2 linked regions of the Sinorhizobium sp. BG8 genome follow. The protein of the gene in region 2 interacts with the protein of the main gene of each other region in a pairwise test. Links are inferred from orthologs where the notes say so. Each region holds a gene or a part of one and is shown on either strand. Other genes may lie near its edges.

Region 1 (6,431 bases), 2.8 Mb from region 2 along the record:
AGAAGCGATGCTTCTCGTCAGCGACTTCAAGAGACTATTCGCCATCGGCGCCTTTGCGGCAATGCTTGGTGGACTTTGCCTGCTCGCGCTTGGTGTCGGTGCGTTCTACCGGTCGCGCGTCAATCCGTGGCTGCTTGCGGGAATTTTCGGCGCGGGCGTCGTTACCGATATGCTCATCTTCGACCTGCCTCGCGGGACGCCCGGCCATTCGATACCCTATCAACTGCCGTTCCTGCTCGTGCAGGCGCTTGCCTGCAACATTGTCTACCAGAGCCGCCGGCGCGGGCTTTCCGACCGCACCCTGTTGACGTTGCTGTTGTTGACGGTCGGCTACTATGCCCTCAAGGCGTTCGCTGCCGGCGCGGTCGGCGCGGGGGTAGGAGCGGCGGACTATCTGTTCAGTCAGTTCGCGCTCGTATCCCAGGGGCTCGGTGCCGTCCTGATCGTTTCGGTCGGCCTTGGTCTCGTGGCGGTCCTCGTTCGCGAACTGATCGATGACGCGGTGGCGAGTTCCGACATCGATCCCTTGTCCGGTCTCCTCAACCGGAGAGGTTTCGCCCGGCTCGTCGCGCCCCAGCTCCAGCGGTCCGGAACCTTTCCCGGAGTTCTCGTTCTTGCCGACATAGACTATTTCAAGCGCATCAACGACAAGTTCGGGCACCATGCCGGGGACGAGGTGATCCACACCTTCGCGCAGGTATTGCGATCCCATGCGCCGAGCGAGGCGTCGGTTGCGCGCATAGGAGGCGAGGAATTCGCCGTCTACCTCCCAGTTGCCGATTGCGAGTGCGCGCGCATGTTTGCGATGAGCGTCCGCGCAACGATGGCGGAGCGCGAGTTCGGCGCGGGTCGCGCGAAATTCCGGATAACAGCGAGTTTCGGGATTGCCGTGGCGAAGCGTGGCGGCACGCTTGAAGGCACCATGAGGGAGGCAGACACCGCGCTTTACGCGGCCAAGGCCGCCGGTCGCGACCAGGTCATGATTGCCGATGTGGCGCCGACGGTCGTCAGAGGTGACTGGAATCGCGCGGCGGCCGGGTAACGGCCGCCGCGCGGAAAAACCTTGAAGCGTTCAGCGGATGCGCTTCGCTGCCGGCTCGGGCGTGAGTTCCCCGGCAAGCCGGCGATCGAGATAATCCTCGCACTCGGCGATCAGCGTCTCGACCTGGCCGTTGAAGAAGTGGTTGGCACCCGGCACGGTCCTGTGGGTGATCAGGATACCCTTCTGTGCCTTCAGCTTTTCGACGAGGCCGTTGACATCCTTTTCCGGCGCGACCTTGTCGGCGTCGCCGTTGATGATCAGGCCGGACGAAGGGCAGGGCGCGAGGAACGAGAAGTCGTAGATGTTCGGCTGCGGTGCCACCGAAATGAAACCTTCGATCTCCGGCCGACGCATCAGAAGCTGCATGCCGATCCATGCACCGAAGGAGTATCCGGCAACCCAGCAGCTCTTGGAGTCCGGATGAAGGCTCTGGACCCAGTCGAGCGCGGACGCCGCATCCGAAAGCTCTCCCGCTCCATGGTCGAACTCGCCCTGGCTCCGGCCGATGCCACGGAAATTGAAGCGAAGCGTAGTGAAGCCGCGCTTCTGGAACATGTAGAACAGCTGATAGACGATCTGATTGTTCATCGTCCCACCAAACTGCGGATGCGGGTGCAGGATGATGGCGATGGGGGCATTCTTCTGCTTGGACGGCTGATACCGCCCTTCGAGGCGACCTGCGGGTCCGTTGAAGATCACTTCAGGCATTCTTACTCCGGCAAGTTTTCGGGCCGCAAACCGATTCATTCGCTCTGGATGTCTTGACGAAACCAGTCAGCTTTCTTAGAACCTAGTTTAGAACCGTTCGAAACTGAATGTGCGCTGTCTGCGCTGCGAGTTTCGTGTCATAAGGCAAGCCCGGCGGAAATTTCAAGAAAAATGCACGCCGCCCTGACGGAAGCATGATCGGACGTATGGATCCCATGTCGAGAAAGGCTCGGACATACCTGGATTGGAACGCGACGGCACCGATTTTGCCGGTGGCGCGCGAAGCCATACTTGCCGCTCTCGATCTAGTCGGAAACCCGTCGTCGGTTCACGGCGAAGGCCGTGCGGCTCGGACGATCATCGAGGCCGCGCGCAGGGATGTTGCGGCCCTTGTCCAGGCGGAGCCGGCGAACGTCGTCTTCACCAGTGGCGCGACCGAGGCGGCGAACCTGGTGCTGACCCCCGATTTCCGCATGGGCCGGACGCCTTTGAAGATGTCGCTGCTCTACGTGTCGGCGATCGAGCATCCGGCTGTGCGCGAGGGCGGCCGATTTGCGAAGGGCGATGTTTCCGAGATTCCGGTCACATCGGATGGAGTGCTTGACGTCGCGGCCCTCTCGCGTGCACTCGAAGTCCACGACCGGGAAACCGGACTGCCGCTGGTGGCGGTGATGCTGGCGAACAACGAAACCGGTATCGTGCAGCCCGTGCGGGACGTGGCGGAACTGGTTCACCGTCACGGTGGCCTGCTGCTGGTCGACGCCGTTCAGGCCGCCGGCCGCATGAAGCTGTCGATTGCCGAACTCGGTGCCGACTTCCTGATCCTGTCCGCACACAAGCTCGGCGGACCGAAGGGTGCCGGTGCCCTGGTATCGCGCGGGGAGGTGCTGATGCCCGCGCCCCTGATCCGAGGTGGCGGCCAAGAGAAAGGCCATCGCTCGGGGACGGAAAACCTACCTGCGATCGCCGGTTTCGGAGCGGCGGCAAAATTCGCTTGCGCCGACATCGAAATGCGAAGCGAGCGCCTGGAGACGTTGCGCGCCCGCATGGAGGAGCGCATGGTTGAGCTGGCGCCCGGAATGACGATCCATGGCCGGGCACAGGAGCGACTGGCGAACACCTGCTTCTTCAGCCTCCCGGGTCTCAAATCCGAGACCGGGCAGATCGCGTTCGATCTGGAAGGTGTCGCGATCTCCGCGGGATCGGCCTGCTCCTCGGGTAAGGTCGGCGAAAGCCATGTACTGACGGCAATGGGGTTCGATGCGGGCCTCGGCGGCCTTCGCGTTTCGCTTGGCACGGACACCGCTGAAGCGGATATCGACCATTTCCTCTCTGCCTTCGAACGCGTGGTTTCGAGGCGGCGGCAGGGCGTCGCGGCGGCCTGATCGGAAAATTGCGGAAACACAAGTTTTCGCTTGCCAAGAGGTGTGAAAATGCGCCTTTGGCGCCTACATAACCGGCGGAGCAACCCGCCATTACGTTGACAAGCTGTCGGACCTTGGATCCGGCGAGATTGGAGAACGACATGCCTGCGGTGCAGGAAACGATCGATCAGGTCCGTCAGATTGACGTGGACCAGTACAAGTACGGCTTCGAAACCACCATCGAGATGGACAAGGCGCCCAAAGGCCTTTCCGAAGATATCATCCGCTTCATCTCCGCCAAGAAGAACGAACCGGAATGGATGCTTGAGTGGCGTCTGGAAGCCTATCGCCGTTGGCTGACCCTCGAGGAGCCGACCTGGGCACGCGTGGAGTATCCGAAGATCGACTTCAACGATCTCTACTACTACGCGGCTCCGAAGAACCAGACCGGCCCCAAGTCGATCGACGAGGTCGACCCGGAGCTGTTGCGTACCTATGAGAAGCTCGGGATTCCGCTGCGCGAGCAAGAGATCCTTGCGGGCGTGCAGACGTCCAAGATCGCTGTCGACGCGGTCTTCGACAGCGTCTCGGTTGTCACGACCTTCAAGGAAGAACTGAAGAAGGTCGGCGTGATCTTCATGTCGATTTCAGAGGCGATCCGCGAATATCCCGATCTCGTTAAGAAGTATCTCGGCACCGTGGTGCCGACGACCGACAACTTCTATGCGACGCTCAACTCCGCGGTCTTTACCGACGGTTCCTTCGTCTTCGTGCCGAAGGGTGTTCGCTGCCCGATGGAGCTGTCGACCTATTTCCGCATCAACGAGAAGAACACCGGCCAGTTCGAGCGCACGCTCATCATCGCCGAGGAAGGCGCCTACGTCTCCTACCTCGAAGGCTGCACCGCGCCGCAGCGCGACGAGAATCAGCTTCACGCTGCCGTGGTCGAGCTCGTGGCCCTCGATGATGCCGAGATCAAGTATTCCACCGTCCAGAACTGGTATCCGGGCGACAAGGAAGGCAAGGGCGGCATCTACAACTTCGTTACCAAGCGTGGCGATTGCCGCGGCAAGAACTCGAAGATCTCATGGACGCAGGTCGAGACGGGCTCGGCCATCACCTGGAAGTATCCCTCCTGCATCCTGCGTGGTGACAATTCGCGCGGCGAATTCTACTCGATCGCCGTCTCGAACGGCCATCAGCAGATCGACAGCGGCACGAAGATGATCCACCTCGGCAAGAACACTTCGAGCCGCATCATCTCCAAGGGCATCGCCGCGGGCTTTTCGCAGAATACCTACCGTGGCCAGGTCTCGACGCACCGCAGGGCGGAGAATGCACGCAACTTCACCCAGTGCGATTCGCTGCTGATCGGTGACAAGTGCGGGGCGCACACGGTGCCTTACATCGAGGCGAGGAACGCGACCGCGCAGTTCGAGCACGAGGCGACCACTTCGAAAATTTCGGAAGACCAGCTGTTCTACTGCCTGCAGCGCGGCATTCCAGAGGAAGCGGCGATCGCGCTGATCGTCAACGGCTTCGTCAAGGAAGTGATCCAGGAACTGCCGATGGAATTCGCCGTGGAGGCGCAGAAGCTGATCGGCATCTCGCTGGAAGGCTCGGTCGGCTGAACCCGTTTTGAAACACCGCAGCGCGGCCATGTTCCGCGCGCCATGTCCCATTCGATCCTGTTGAGGATGAAATTATCATGCTTGAAATCAAGAACCTGCACGCACGTATCGCCGAAGACGGCACCGAAATCATCCGCGGCCTGAACCTGACCGTGAAGGCAGGCGAGGTCGCCGCCATCATGGGCCCGAACGGCTCCGGCAAGTCGACGCTTTCCTACATCCTGTCCGGACGCGAGGACTACGAAGTCACCGACGGCGACATCCTCTACAACGGCGAGAGCATTCTCGAGCTCGACCCGTCCGAGCGTGCCGCCAAGGGCATCTTCCTTGCCTTCCAGTACCCGGTCGAGATCCCGGGCGTTGCCACCATGCAGTTTCTCAAGGTCGCGATGAACGAGCAGCGCAAGGCGCGCGGCGAGGACGAACTGACGACGCCGGACTTCATGCGCCGCGTCAAGGAAGCTGCCGCCGAGCTCAAGATCGAACCAGAAATGCTGCGCCGCCCGCTCAACGTCGGCTTCTCCGGCGGCGAAAAGAAGCGTGCGGAAATCCTGCAGATGTCACTGCTCGAGCCCAAGCTCTGCATTCTCGATGAAACCGATTCTGGCCTGGACATCGATGCGCTGAAGATCGTTGCCGACGGAGTGAACGCGTTGCGTTCGCCGGATCGTGCGATCATCGTCATCACACACTACCAGCGGCTGCTCGACTACATCGTGCCGGACACGGTTCATGTCCTCTACAAGGGGCAGGTCATCAAGTCCGGCGACAAGACGCTCGCCCATGACCTCGAAGCCAACGGCTATGCCGATATCATCGACGCGGCCGCCTGAGGCATCGAGAAGGAGACGCCTCCATGAATATGCAAGCAGGGATCAAACTGACGGCCGCCGAGGCGGCGCTGGTTGAAGCCTACAACGAGAAGATCGGCGACCTTCCCGGCGACGGTGCAGTCATTGCCGCGCGGGACGTGCTGCTGAGCGATCTGAAGTCCACCGGGTTGCCGACGCGCCGTAACGAGGCCTGGCACTACACGGATCTGAAAACGCTTATGCGGACGGTTCCGGAAACGAACCCGACCACCGGTGCCGTGCGGATGCCGGCGCTCGTCGATGGATCCGCGGTTCTTGCGGTTGTCAACGGGACGTCCGATCCGAAGGTCTCCTATCCGGGCTTTGACGTCCGCCCCTTCAAGGATGCGCTCGGCGACGGATCTGCGGCTCCGTTGCTCCTGGCGCATGGTGCTGACGACGCGATCGGGCGGATCAACGGCGCCTTCGTGCATGATGGCTATACGGTGGTCTTCCCGGCGGGCACGGAGCGTGACACGCCGGTCGAAATCCAGGCCGTGCAGGATTCAGGCCAGACCCACACGCGTTTTCCCGTCCACTTCGGCGCGGGCAGCAAGCTGACGGTGATCGAGCGGCACCTCGCCGCGGGCGAGTCGGCAGGGCTGGTCACGTCCGTCAGCGACATCAAGCTGGAGGATGGCGCGGAGATCACGTGGATCATCGTGCAGCAGCAGAGCAGCGCCGATACGCATCTTGGCCAGTTCAAGGTGGAACTCGGAGCCAACACCAAGCTCCGGCTTTTCATCGTCAACGCCGGCGGCAAGCTGGTGCGCCAGGAAGCGCATGTGGTCGTCTCGGGCGAAGGGTCCGACCTGACGCTTCGTGGCATCAATCT
Region 2 (7,747 bases):
CGATCAGCTCTGTCATGGGTGAGGTCCTGGCCCCAGGTTCCGGTTGTGGTTCTAAATCCGTATCGACAAATGCACGGGAAGCGTCAAGCGTTCAAGCGGAGACCCCTCGCACTTGCCGATCGATGTCTTGCGCTGGCGCCTCCTCCTTGTGTTATAGATCCCGGCAACAAGGAGTGCGAAATGCCGACCCTCTTCCGGTTCCTGTTTGTCTGCGCCGTCATCGCGGGAACGATCTATGGAACCATGGTGGCGCTGGTTACGTTTGTCGAGCCCCGTCAGCGCGAGGTGACCATCCGCATTCCCGCCGAGCGCATCAATCCGCAGCCATAGGGGGCCCAATGCGAGACCTGAGCGCGGTTCATCTCGAATCCTTCCTCGAGATGATGAGTGCCGAGAGGGGGGCCGCGGAAAACACCCTGCAGTCCTATGAGCGGGACCTCGACGACGCTCGCTCCTTTCTCGGCGAAAGAGGCGTACGGCTGACGGAAGCCGGGTCTGAGGATCTGCGCGCCTATCTTTCCCATCTCGCGCGGCAGGGCTTCAAGGCGTCGTCGCAGGCGCGCAGCCTGTCGGCGCTGCGCCAGTTCTACAAATTCCTTTATGGCGAGGGCATGCGGGGCGACGATCCTACAGGCATTCTCGACGCGCCCCGCAAGGCCCGGTCGCTGCCGAAGACTCTCAGCATCGCGGATGTGACGCGATTGATCGGGCAGGCGGAGCGCGAGGCCGCCGAGCCTGGCCCGGGGCTGCTCGCGCGCCGGCGCATGCATGCGCTGATCGAAACGCTCTACGCGACCGGCATGCGCGTCAGCGAGCTCGTGTCTCTACCCGTGACGGTGCTTGCGCAGGAAGGCCGGTTCCTGGTGATCAAGGGCAAGGGCAACAAGGAGCGGCTCGTCCCGTTGTCGCGCGCGGCAAGCGCGGCCCTGGCAATCTATGGCGAGTCGCTCGCCGCCGAAAGCGAGGCGGATGGAAAACGCGAACAGAGTACCTATCTGTTCCCCTCGAACGGAAAGGAAGGGTATCTGCCGCGCCAGGTTTTCGCCCGGGAGCTGAAGGGCCTCGCATCGCGGGCGGGCATCCGTGCGGCAAGTCTTTCGCCGCACGTGCTGCGCCATGCCTTCGCAAGCCATCTGCTCCAGAACGGAGCGGACTTGCGTGCTGTGCAGGAACTGCTGGGCCATTCGGACATTTCGACAACGCAAATCTACACGCATGTGCTCGAAGAGCGCCTACATGAACTTGTTCAAAACCATCACCCCTTGCCAAGCAGGGAAAAAAGCCGGATTAGGACGCCAACGTTTCCTGGCCGAAGGACATTCTCCCAAGGTCTGGGCCAGTTGGAGCAATTGATCGGAACGCAACTCATGCATAATTACCTCGATTTCGAAAAACCCATCTCCGACCTCGAAGGCAAGATCCATGAGCTCAAGAAGCTCGCCGAGGAAGATCAGAGCATCGATACGTCGGATGAGGTTGGCCGATTGGAGGTCCGCGCCCGCGAGGCGATGGTCGATATCTATTCGAAGCTCACTCCATGGCAGAAGACGCAGGTCGCCCGGCATCCGCAGCGGCCGCACTTCATGGACTATGCAGCCGGGCTCTTCGAAGAGTTCACACCGCTCTCGGGCGACCGCAAGTTTGCAGACGACGAGGCAATCCAGGCCGGGCTCGGGCGTTTTCGCGGCCAGCCGGTCGCCATCATCGGCCAGGAAAAGGGCAACGACACCAAGTCGCGACTGAAGCACAACTTCGGCAGTGCTCGCCCGGAAGGCTACCGGAAGGCTATCCGCATTCTCGAGATGGCAGACCGTTTCGGGTTGCCGGTCGTCACGCTGATTGACACCGCCGGCGCCTATCCGGGCATCGGTGCCGAGGAACGAGGACAGGCCGAGGCGATCGCCCGGTCGACCGAAATGTGCCTCAACGTCCGCGTGCCGATCGTGTCCGTCGTCCTCGGCGAGGGCGGTTCGGGTGGTGCCATCGCGATTGCGACCGGCGACCGGGTCTACATGCTCGAACACGCAATCTACAGCGTCATCTCGCCGGAGGGGGCTGCCTCCATCCTTTGGCGTGATTCGACGCGTGCCAAGGAAGCCGCGAGCAACATGAAGATCACCGCGGAGGATCTGAGAGCCTTCGGCGTGATCGACGGCATCATCCCGGAACCCGTCGGTGGTGCGCACCGCGATCCGGAGAGCGTGATCGCCGCCACCGGCGACGTAATCGCTGGCGCTCTGAAGGATCTTTCGGCCAAGCCGGGCGACCAGTTGCGTCGTGACCGCCGCCAGCGCTACCTCAATATCGGCCGGCAGCTCTGACGGACTGACTTGCAACACGTGATCCGTTTTCGCTCCAGGCGCGAGTATGGCCAAACGTTGGCCATATTCCTGATGTCTGACCGGTAGCACCGGTCGGCGGAAGCTCCGCGAAAGGTTTGCCGGTAATACTTTGTGAAGTATAAGCAGGGTAGAATTTCCTGCCCGACACGCCGGATGAGCCGGCGGAAGCCTGTTCACATCACGGATTTTTGTAATGCGCCTGAAAGTTCTTGCCGCTGTTTCCATGATGGCCGTCGCTGCCGGTGGCTGCACAAACGACACGCTGGATACCGCGTCGGTCAACCTGAAGTCGGTTTCCAACAAGGTCGAATATCCCCTTTCGGGACAGATCGTCTCGAAGATGGCCTCGATGAACATCGACCGCGCGGCACCGGTGATGGTCCGCATCTTCAAGGAAGAAGGCACCCTCGAGGTCTGGAAGGCGAATCGCCTTGACCGGTTCCAGATGGTCAAGAGCTACAAGATCTGCGCCTGGTCGGGAAAGCTGGGTCCGAAGCAGAAGGAAGGCGACCGTCAGGCACCGGAGGGTTTCTATCCGCTCTCCAAGGCGCTGATGAACCCGCATTCGAGCTACTACCTGGCGATCAACACGGGTTTCCCGAACAATTATGACCGTGCAAACGGCTTCTTCGGCAGCAATCTAATGATCCACGGCGCCTGTTCGTCGTCGGGCTGCTACTCGATGACCGACGAGCAGATGATCGAGATTTTCGCCTTCGCGCGCGATGCGTTCAAGGGCGGCCAGCAGAACATCCAGCTTCAGATCTTTCCCTTCCGCATGACCGCGGAGAATATGGCGCGTCACCGCGACAATCCGAACATGGAATTCTGGAAGATGCTCAAAGTGGGCTATGACCACTTCGAGGTCACCAAGCGTCCGCCCGAGGTCAATGTCTGCGACAAGAAGTACGTCTTCAACCAGCAGGCAACCGAGGGCACCTTCGCCTCTGGAGGCAAGTGCCCGGCGATGTCTACCCCTGCCTCGTTGCAGATGGCGCTGGCTTCTCATCAGAAGACCTATGCCATGGAATACCAGAAGGCGATGAAGAAGTACGAGGGCACCGTCTGGCTCGAGCCGAGCGAGGCCCAGCGCAAGGCGATCGTCGCCGAGCAGCGCAAGGGTCGCGAGCTCGCCTACGCCCCGACCGGCAACTCCATCGATGCCGGCAAGCTGATGACGCTTCGCGAGATCGAGGCGGAGAAGAAGAGGGCGGAGGAAGCCGCCCAGCGCAAGATCGAAATGGCCGACCGGGCACAGAAGGCGGAGGAGGACCGCAAGGCGGCTGAACTCGCCAATCTCGCGTCCGACGTGGCCGAGGGCAAGGCGGCGGCGAAAGCCACCGGCGGGGTGCCGGTTCCGGGCGAGAACCCCACGATCGCCGGCGTCCAGGCAGAGCCCCAGCAGCCGGAAAAGAAACCCTTCTGGAAGTTGTGGTCCAAGGACACAGAGAATAACGCCGTTGCCGCGGTCGGGCCCGCGCCGGTCGATGCCGCAGCAAGCGTCGAAGCCGAGGCCCGCAGTGCCACCGCGCCGCACAGCCTGGCTGCCGAGGAAGCTTCCGCCATCGCCGAGAAGAAGCCGGCCGAGGCAAATCCTAATCCTGTTGCCGGTGCACAGCAGCAGCAGGCGGCATCCGAGGGCGCAGCCGCGGCGGTCGTTCCCGGCGAGAACGCGAATGCCTATGTTGCCCAGGCTCAGCCCGAGCAGGGCGAGAAGAAGCCGTTCTGGAAATTCTGGAAGAAATGACCGTGGGCGACCAACTCGATCGCGTCGACACCTACGACCTCAAGGGGTTGAAGTGCCCACTGCCAGTTCTGAAGACGCGTAAGAGGCTTGAGTCGATGTCCGCCGGGGCGGCTGTCTGGGTCGAGACGACCGATCCGCTCGCGGTGATCGATATTCCGCATTTCTGCAAGCAATACGGCCACGGCCTGGAGGCGTCCGAGCGCCTCGACGACGGTCACCGTTTCCTCATCCGCAAGATTGGATGAGGGGTCTACCCTCTACAGTTTGAGACCAGGTATCGCGAGGGGGTTGTCCTCGAGCGCGGACCTGTCCGGCCTGTCTATCCGGGGCTTGCCTGTAAACGCATCGAAGAGGTCGCGTACAAAGGTTTCCGGAAGGTCCTTGGTGATCAGCACCATCCGCGTGCGCCGGTCGGACGGATCCGGCCAGGCGGCGAGCCGCTCCGGAGGGTGGAACACCGTCTGCACGCCGTGAAGGATCACCGGCCGCTCCGGCTTGTCGCTGACCGCCACGATCGCCTTCATGCGAAGCAGCTTCTCCCCGTGCGCCGAGCGCAGCAGGTCGATGAACATCTCAAGCGCCATGGGATCGATCGGCCTGTCGTGGACAAGGCTGAACGAGCGTATCGTCGCGTCATGACGGGTCACGTCGTGGGCGTGCTGGTGTCCATGACCGTGGCCATGCGCGTGCCCGTGATGGTGCGCGTGCGGCTCATGCCCGTCATGATCGTGATGGTCGTCGGCGTGGTCATGGTCCGGGTGGTCATGGTCGCCATGCCCGTGCGTCGATGCCGCCTCGTCATTCAGCCAGCGCTGGACGTCAGGCGTCTTTGAGCCCGGGTCGTAGAGCCCGCATGCAAGCAGCGAGGCATGTACGGCCACCGCATCGTCGGCATCCACGATCAACGCGCGCGGATTGAGCACCGAAAGCTCCGAGAACAGTGCGGAAATCGCGTCCTTATCGGCCAGCGATTGCTTGCTCACCACGAGCCGGTCCGCGACCGCGACCTGCTTTACGGCTTCCGGATGGTTCGCGAGCGTCGACAGTCCGTTGACGGCGTCGACGACGGCAACGACGCCGTCAAGGCTGAAGCTGTGGGCAATCACCGGGTTTCCCATCACCGCCTGCAGTACCGGCGCCGGGTCCGCGAGCCCCGTGGTCTCTATGACGACGCGCTGCAAAGGGCTTATGCGGCCGGTCTGCATGCGATCCATGAGGTCGGCGAGCGTGTCGACCAGTTCGCCGCGAACCGTGCAGCACAGGCAGCCGTCGGAAAGTTCGATGATGCCGTCGCCCGAGCTCTCGACCAGCAGGTGGTCGATGCCGACCTCCCCGAACTCGTTGATGATGACGGCGGTATCTGTAAGGTCCGGATCCCTAAGCAGACGGTTGAGCAGGGTGGTTTTGCCCGCGCCCAGAAATCCGGTCACGATCGAGACGGGCACCCTCTTGTTCACGAAGGACATCGTATTACCGATCAGAAGGTCGGGCGCGGGATCGGGATGGGCACGTTCGCGGCTTCGCCGGTATCGCCCACGGAAGCCTGTTCGTTCGCCGATGCCTTGGCCACCCCGCCGCTGATAAGGCCCGCAAAGACCAGGTTCAGCGGGCGATCCAGCTCATGGATATAGGGAGAGGACAGCTTCTGGCGCCCGGCCTCGTCGCGGCCTTCGCTGCGAATTTTGGCGCCATGCTTGGAGCAGATCTCCCTAGAGATATCAGCCACTTCGATCGTATCGCCATAGGGCTGCAAGCGGCCGAGAGTCGTCGCGCCGGCTCCTCCAGCGGTCAGCCCTTTCTGCAGCATGTTCGCCGAAGCGTCGGCGCGCGCACCGAGGCTTTCTTCGCCAAGAACGACCGAAACGACGCTCCGCCCGTTGCGGGTGGCCGACGAAACCTGGTTGAAGCCGGAGGCGCAGATGAAGCCCGTCTTCATGCCATCGGCGCCATCGAAGCGACCGATCAGCATGTTGTAGTTCTTGTAGTTGCGCTTGCCCGTGGTGAACCCTTCCATGGCGAAATAGGGAGCATACTCGGGGAATTCGCGCTTGATCGTCACTGCCAGAACGGCGAGATCCCGGGCGGTGGTGTACTGGCCCTTGCCCGGCAGGCCGTTGGGATTGATGAAGTGGGAAGAGCTCATGCCGATGCGGGCTGCTTCGCTGTTCATGCGCTGGATGAAGGCCGGCTCGGAGCCGCCGACCGACTCGGCGATCGCGACCGCGATATCGTTGGCGGACTTGATCAGCATCATCTTCAGGGCGCTGTCGAGCGTCATCGCCTGGCCGGGCTTGAAGCCCATCTTGCTCGGTGGTTCGCCGGCGGCGTTCTTGGTCATGACGACCGGGCTTTGCAGCGTGATTTCGCCGGCCTTGATCGCGCGGAATACGGTGTAGGCCGTCATCAGCTTGGTCAGCGAGGCCGGATACCACTTGTGGAAGGCGTCCCTGTGCTCGATCACCTTGAGCGAGTTCACGTCGACCAGCATGCGCGGGCCAGTTTCCGCCATCACCGTCGTGGCAAAGAACGAGGCGGCCATCGCGGTCGCCGCTCCAAAGAAAGCCGCATTCCGGCGCATGAATCGTCCACTCGTCTGCAAGGGTTCTGTCCTTCGGAAATCGGCAGTTGTCTCGAAGCCTCGCCCTATTTACCCTATATGGCAGGGTGATGGCAAAGCCATCCGCCGATTCATGGCCATTTTTCTGAGGCCGCAACGACAGGAACTCCGCATGCCCGTATTGAACCGTGCCGCAGAACTTCATGACGAGATCACGGAGTGGCGCAGACACCTGCACCGGGAGCCCGAACTGATGTTCGCCGTCGAGAAGACCGCGGCCTTCGTTGCAGAGAAGCTTGCGAGCTTCGGTGTGGACGAGGTGGTCACCGGAATCGGACGGACGGGGGTCGTGGGGTTGATCAAGGGACGAGGCCCCGGCCGCACCATCGGCCTTCGCGCCGACATGGATGCCCTGCCCATTGTGGAAGCGAGCGGAAAGTCCTGGGCCTCGCAGACGACCGGCAAGATGCATGCCTGCGGTCATGACGGCCACACGGCGATGCTGCTGGGGGCTGCGAAGTACCTTGCTGAAACCCGCAATTTCGACGGCAACGTCGCCGTGATCTTCCAGCCGGCCGAGGAGGGCGGCGGCGGCGGCAACGAGATGGTCAAGGACGGCATGATGGAACGCTTCTCCATCTCCGAGGTCTACGGCATGCACAACCTGCCGGGCATGCCGGTCGGAAATTTCGGCGTAAGGGTCGGCGCGATCATGGCCGCGACCGACGAATTCGACATCACCATCAACGGGCGCGGCGGGCACGCGGCGCAGCCACACAAGACCATCGATCCGATCGTGATCGGCTCCAGCATCGTTTCGGCGCTCCAGACGATCGTCTCGCGGTCTGCGGATCCGGTTTCGTGCCTCGTCGTCTCGGTCACGAAGTTCAACGCCGGCTTCGCCCACAACGTCATTCCGGAGCAGGCGACGCTCGCCGGCACGGTGCGCACCCTCAGCAACGAGATGCGCGAGGAAGCCGAGGCGCGCATCCGCCAGATCTGCGCCGGGCTGGCAGCAGCCCACGGCGCCGAGATCGCCGTCCGGTATCACCGTAACTATCCGGTTACGGTCAACCATCCCGGAGAAACGGGGTACGCGGT

Evidence for each region. The genes of interacting proteins can lie anywhere in the genome.
Region 1: the proteins of F3Y30_RS01335 (region 2) and F3Y30_RS14590 interact in binary tests that used the Escherichia coli proteins (3 or more experiments, as listed by UniProt). The link is inferred for Sinorhizobium sp. BG8 from one-to-one orthologs.

What each region holds. Positions count from the first base shown.
Region 1 is NZ_CP044011.1:3,074,318-3,080,748, reverse strand. The notes cover bases 1,192-4,050. They hold F3Y30_RS14590 (cysteine desulfurase family protein), read left to right. Parts: upstream 1,192-1,965; coding sequence 1,966-3,135; downstream 3,136-4,050. Other genes in these bases: sufB (Fe-S cluster assembly protein SufB), read left to right, coding at 3,276-4,050; F3Y30_RS14595 (alpha/beta hydrolase), read right to left, coding at 1,192-1,750. In the rest of the region: F3Y30_RS14600 (GGDEF domain-containing protein), read left to right, coding at 8-1,042; more of F3Y30_RS14595, read right to left, coding at 1,073-1,191; more of sufB, read left to right, coding at 4,051-4,745; Fe-S cluster assembly ATPase SufC, read left to right, coding at 4,823-5,578; Fe-S cluster assembly protein SufD, read left to right, coding at 5,602-6,431. UniProt on the Escherichia coli protein: Master enzyme that delivers sulfur to a number of partners involved in Fe-S cluster assembly, tRNA modification or cofactor biosynthesis. Catalyzes the removal of elemental sulfur from cysteine to produce alanine.
Region 2 is NZ_CP044011.1:296,433-304,179, reverse strand. What follows is about bases 2,711-5,709. They hold F3Y30_RS01335 (sulfurtransferase TusA family protein), read left to right. Parts: upstream 2,711-4,085; coding sequence 4,086-4,334; downstream 4,335-5,709. Other genes in these bases: F3Y30_RS01325 (D-alanyl-D-alanine carboxypeptidase family protein), read right to left, coding at 5,567-5,709; F3Y30_RS01330 (GTP-binding protein), read right to left, coding at 4,347-5,555; F3Y30_RS26675 (murein L,D-transpeptidase family protein), read left to right, coding at 2,711-4,089. In the rest of the region: F3Y30_RS01360 (shikimate kinase), read right to left, coding at 1-16; F3Y30_RS01355 (hypothetical protein), read left to right, coding at 181-330; F3Y30_RS01345 (acetyl-CoA carboxylase carboxyltransferase subunit alpha), read left to right, coding at 1,368-2,321; more of F3Y30_RS26675, read left to right, coding at 2,536-2,710; more of F3Y30_RS01325, read right to left, coding at 5,710-6,628; F3Y30_RS01320 (M20 aminoacylase family protein), read left to right, coding at 6,819-7,747. UniProt on the Escherichia coli protein: Sulfur carrier protein involved in sulfur trafficking in the cell. Part of a sulfur-relay system required for 2-thiolation during synthesis of 2-thiouridine of the modified wobble base 5-methylaminomethyl-2-thiouridine (mnm(5)s(2)U) in tRNA.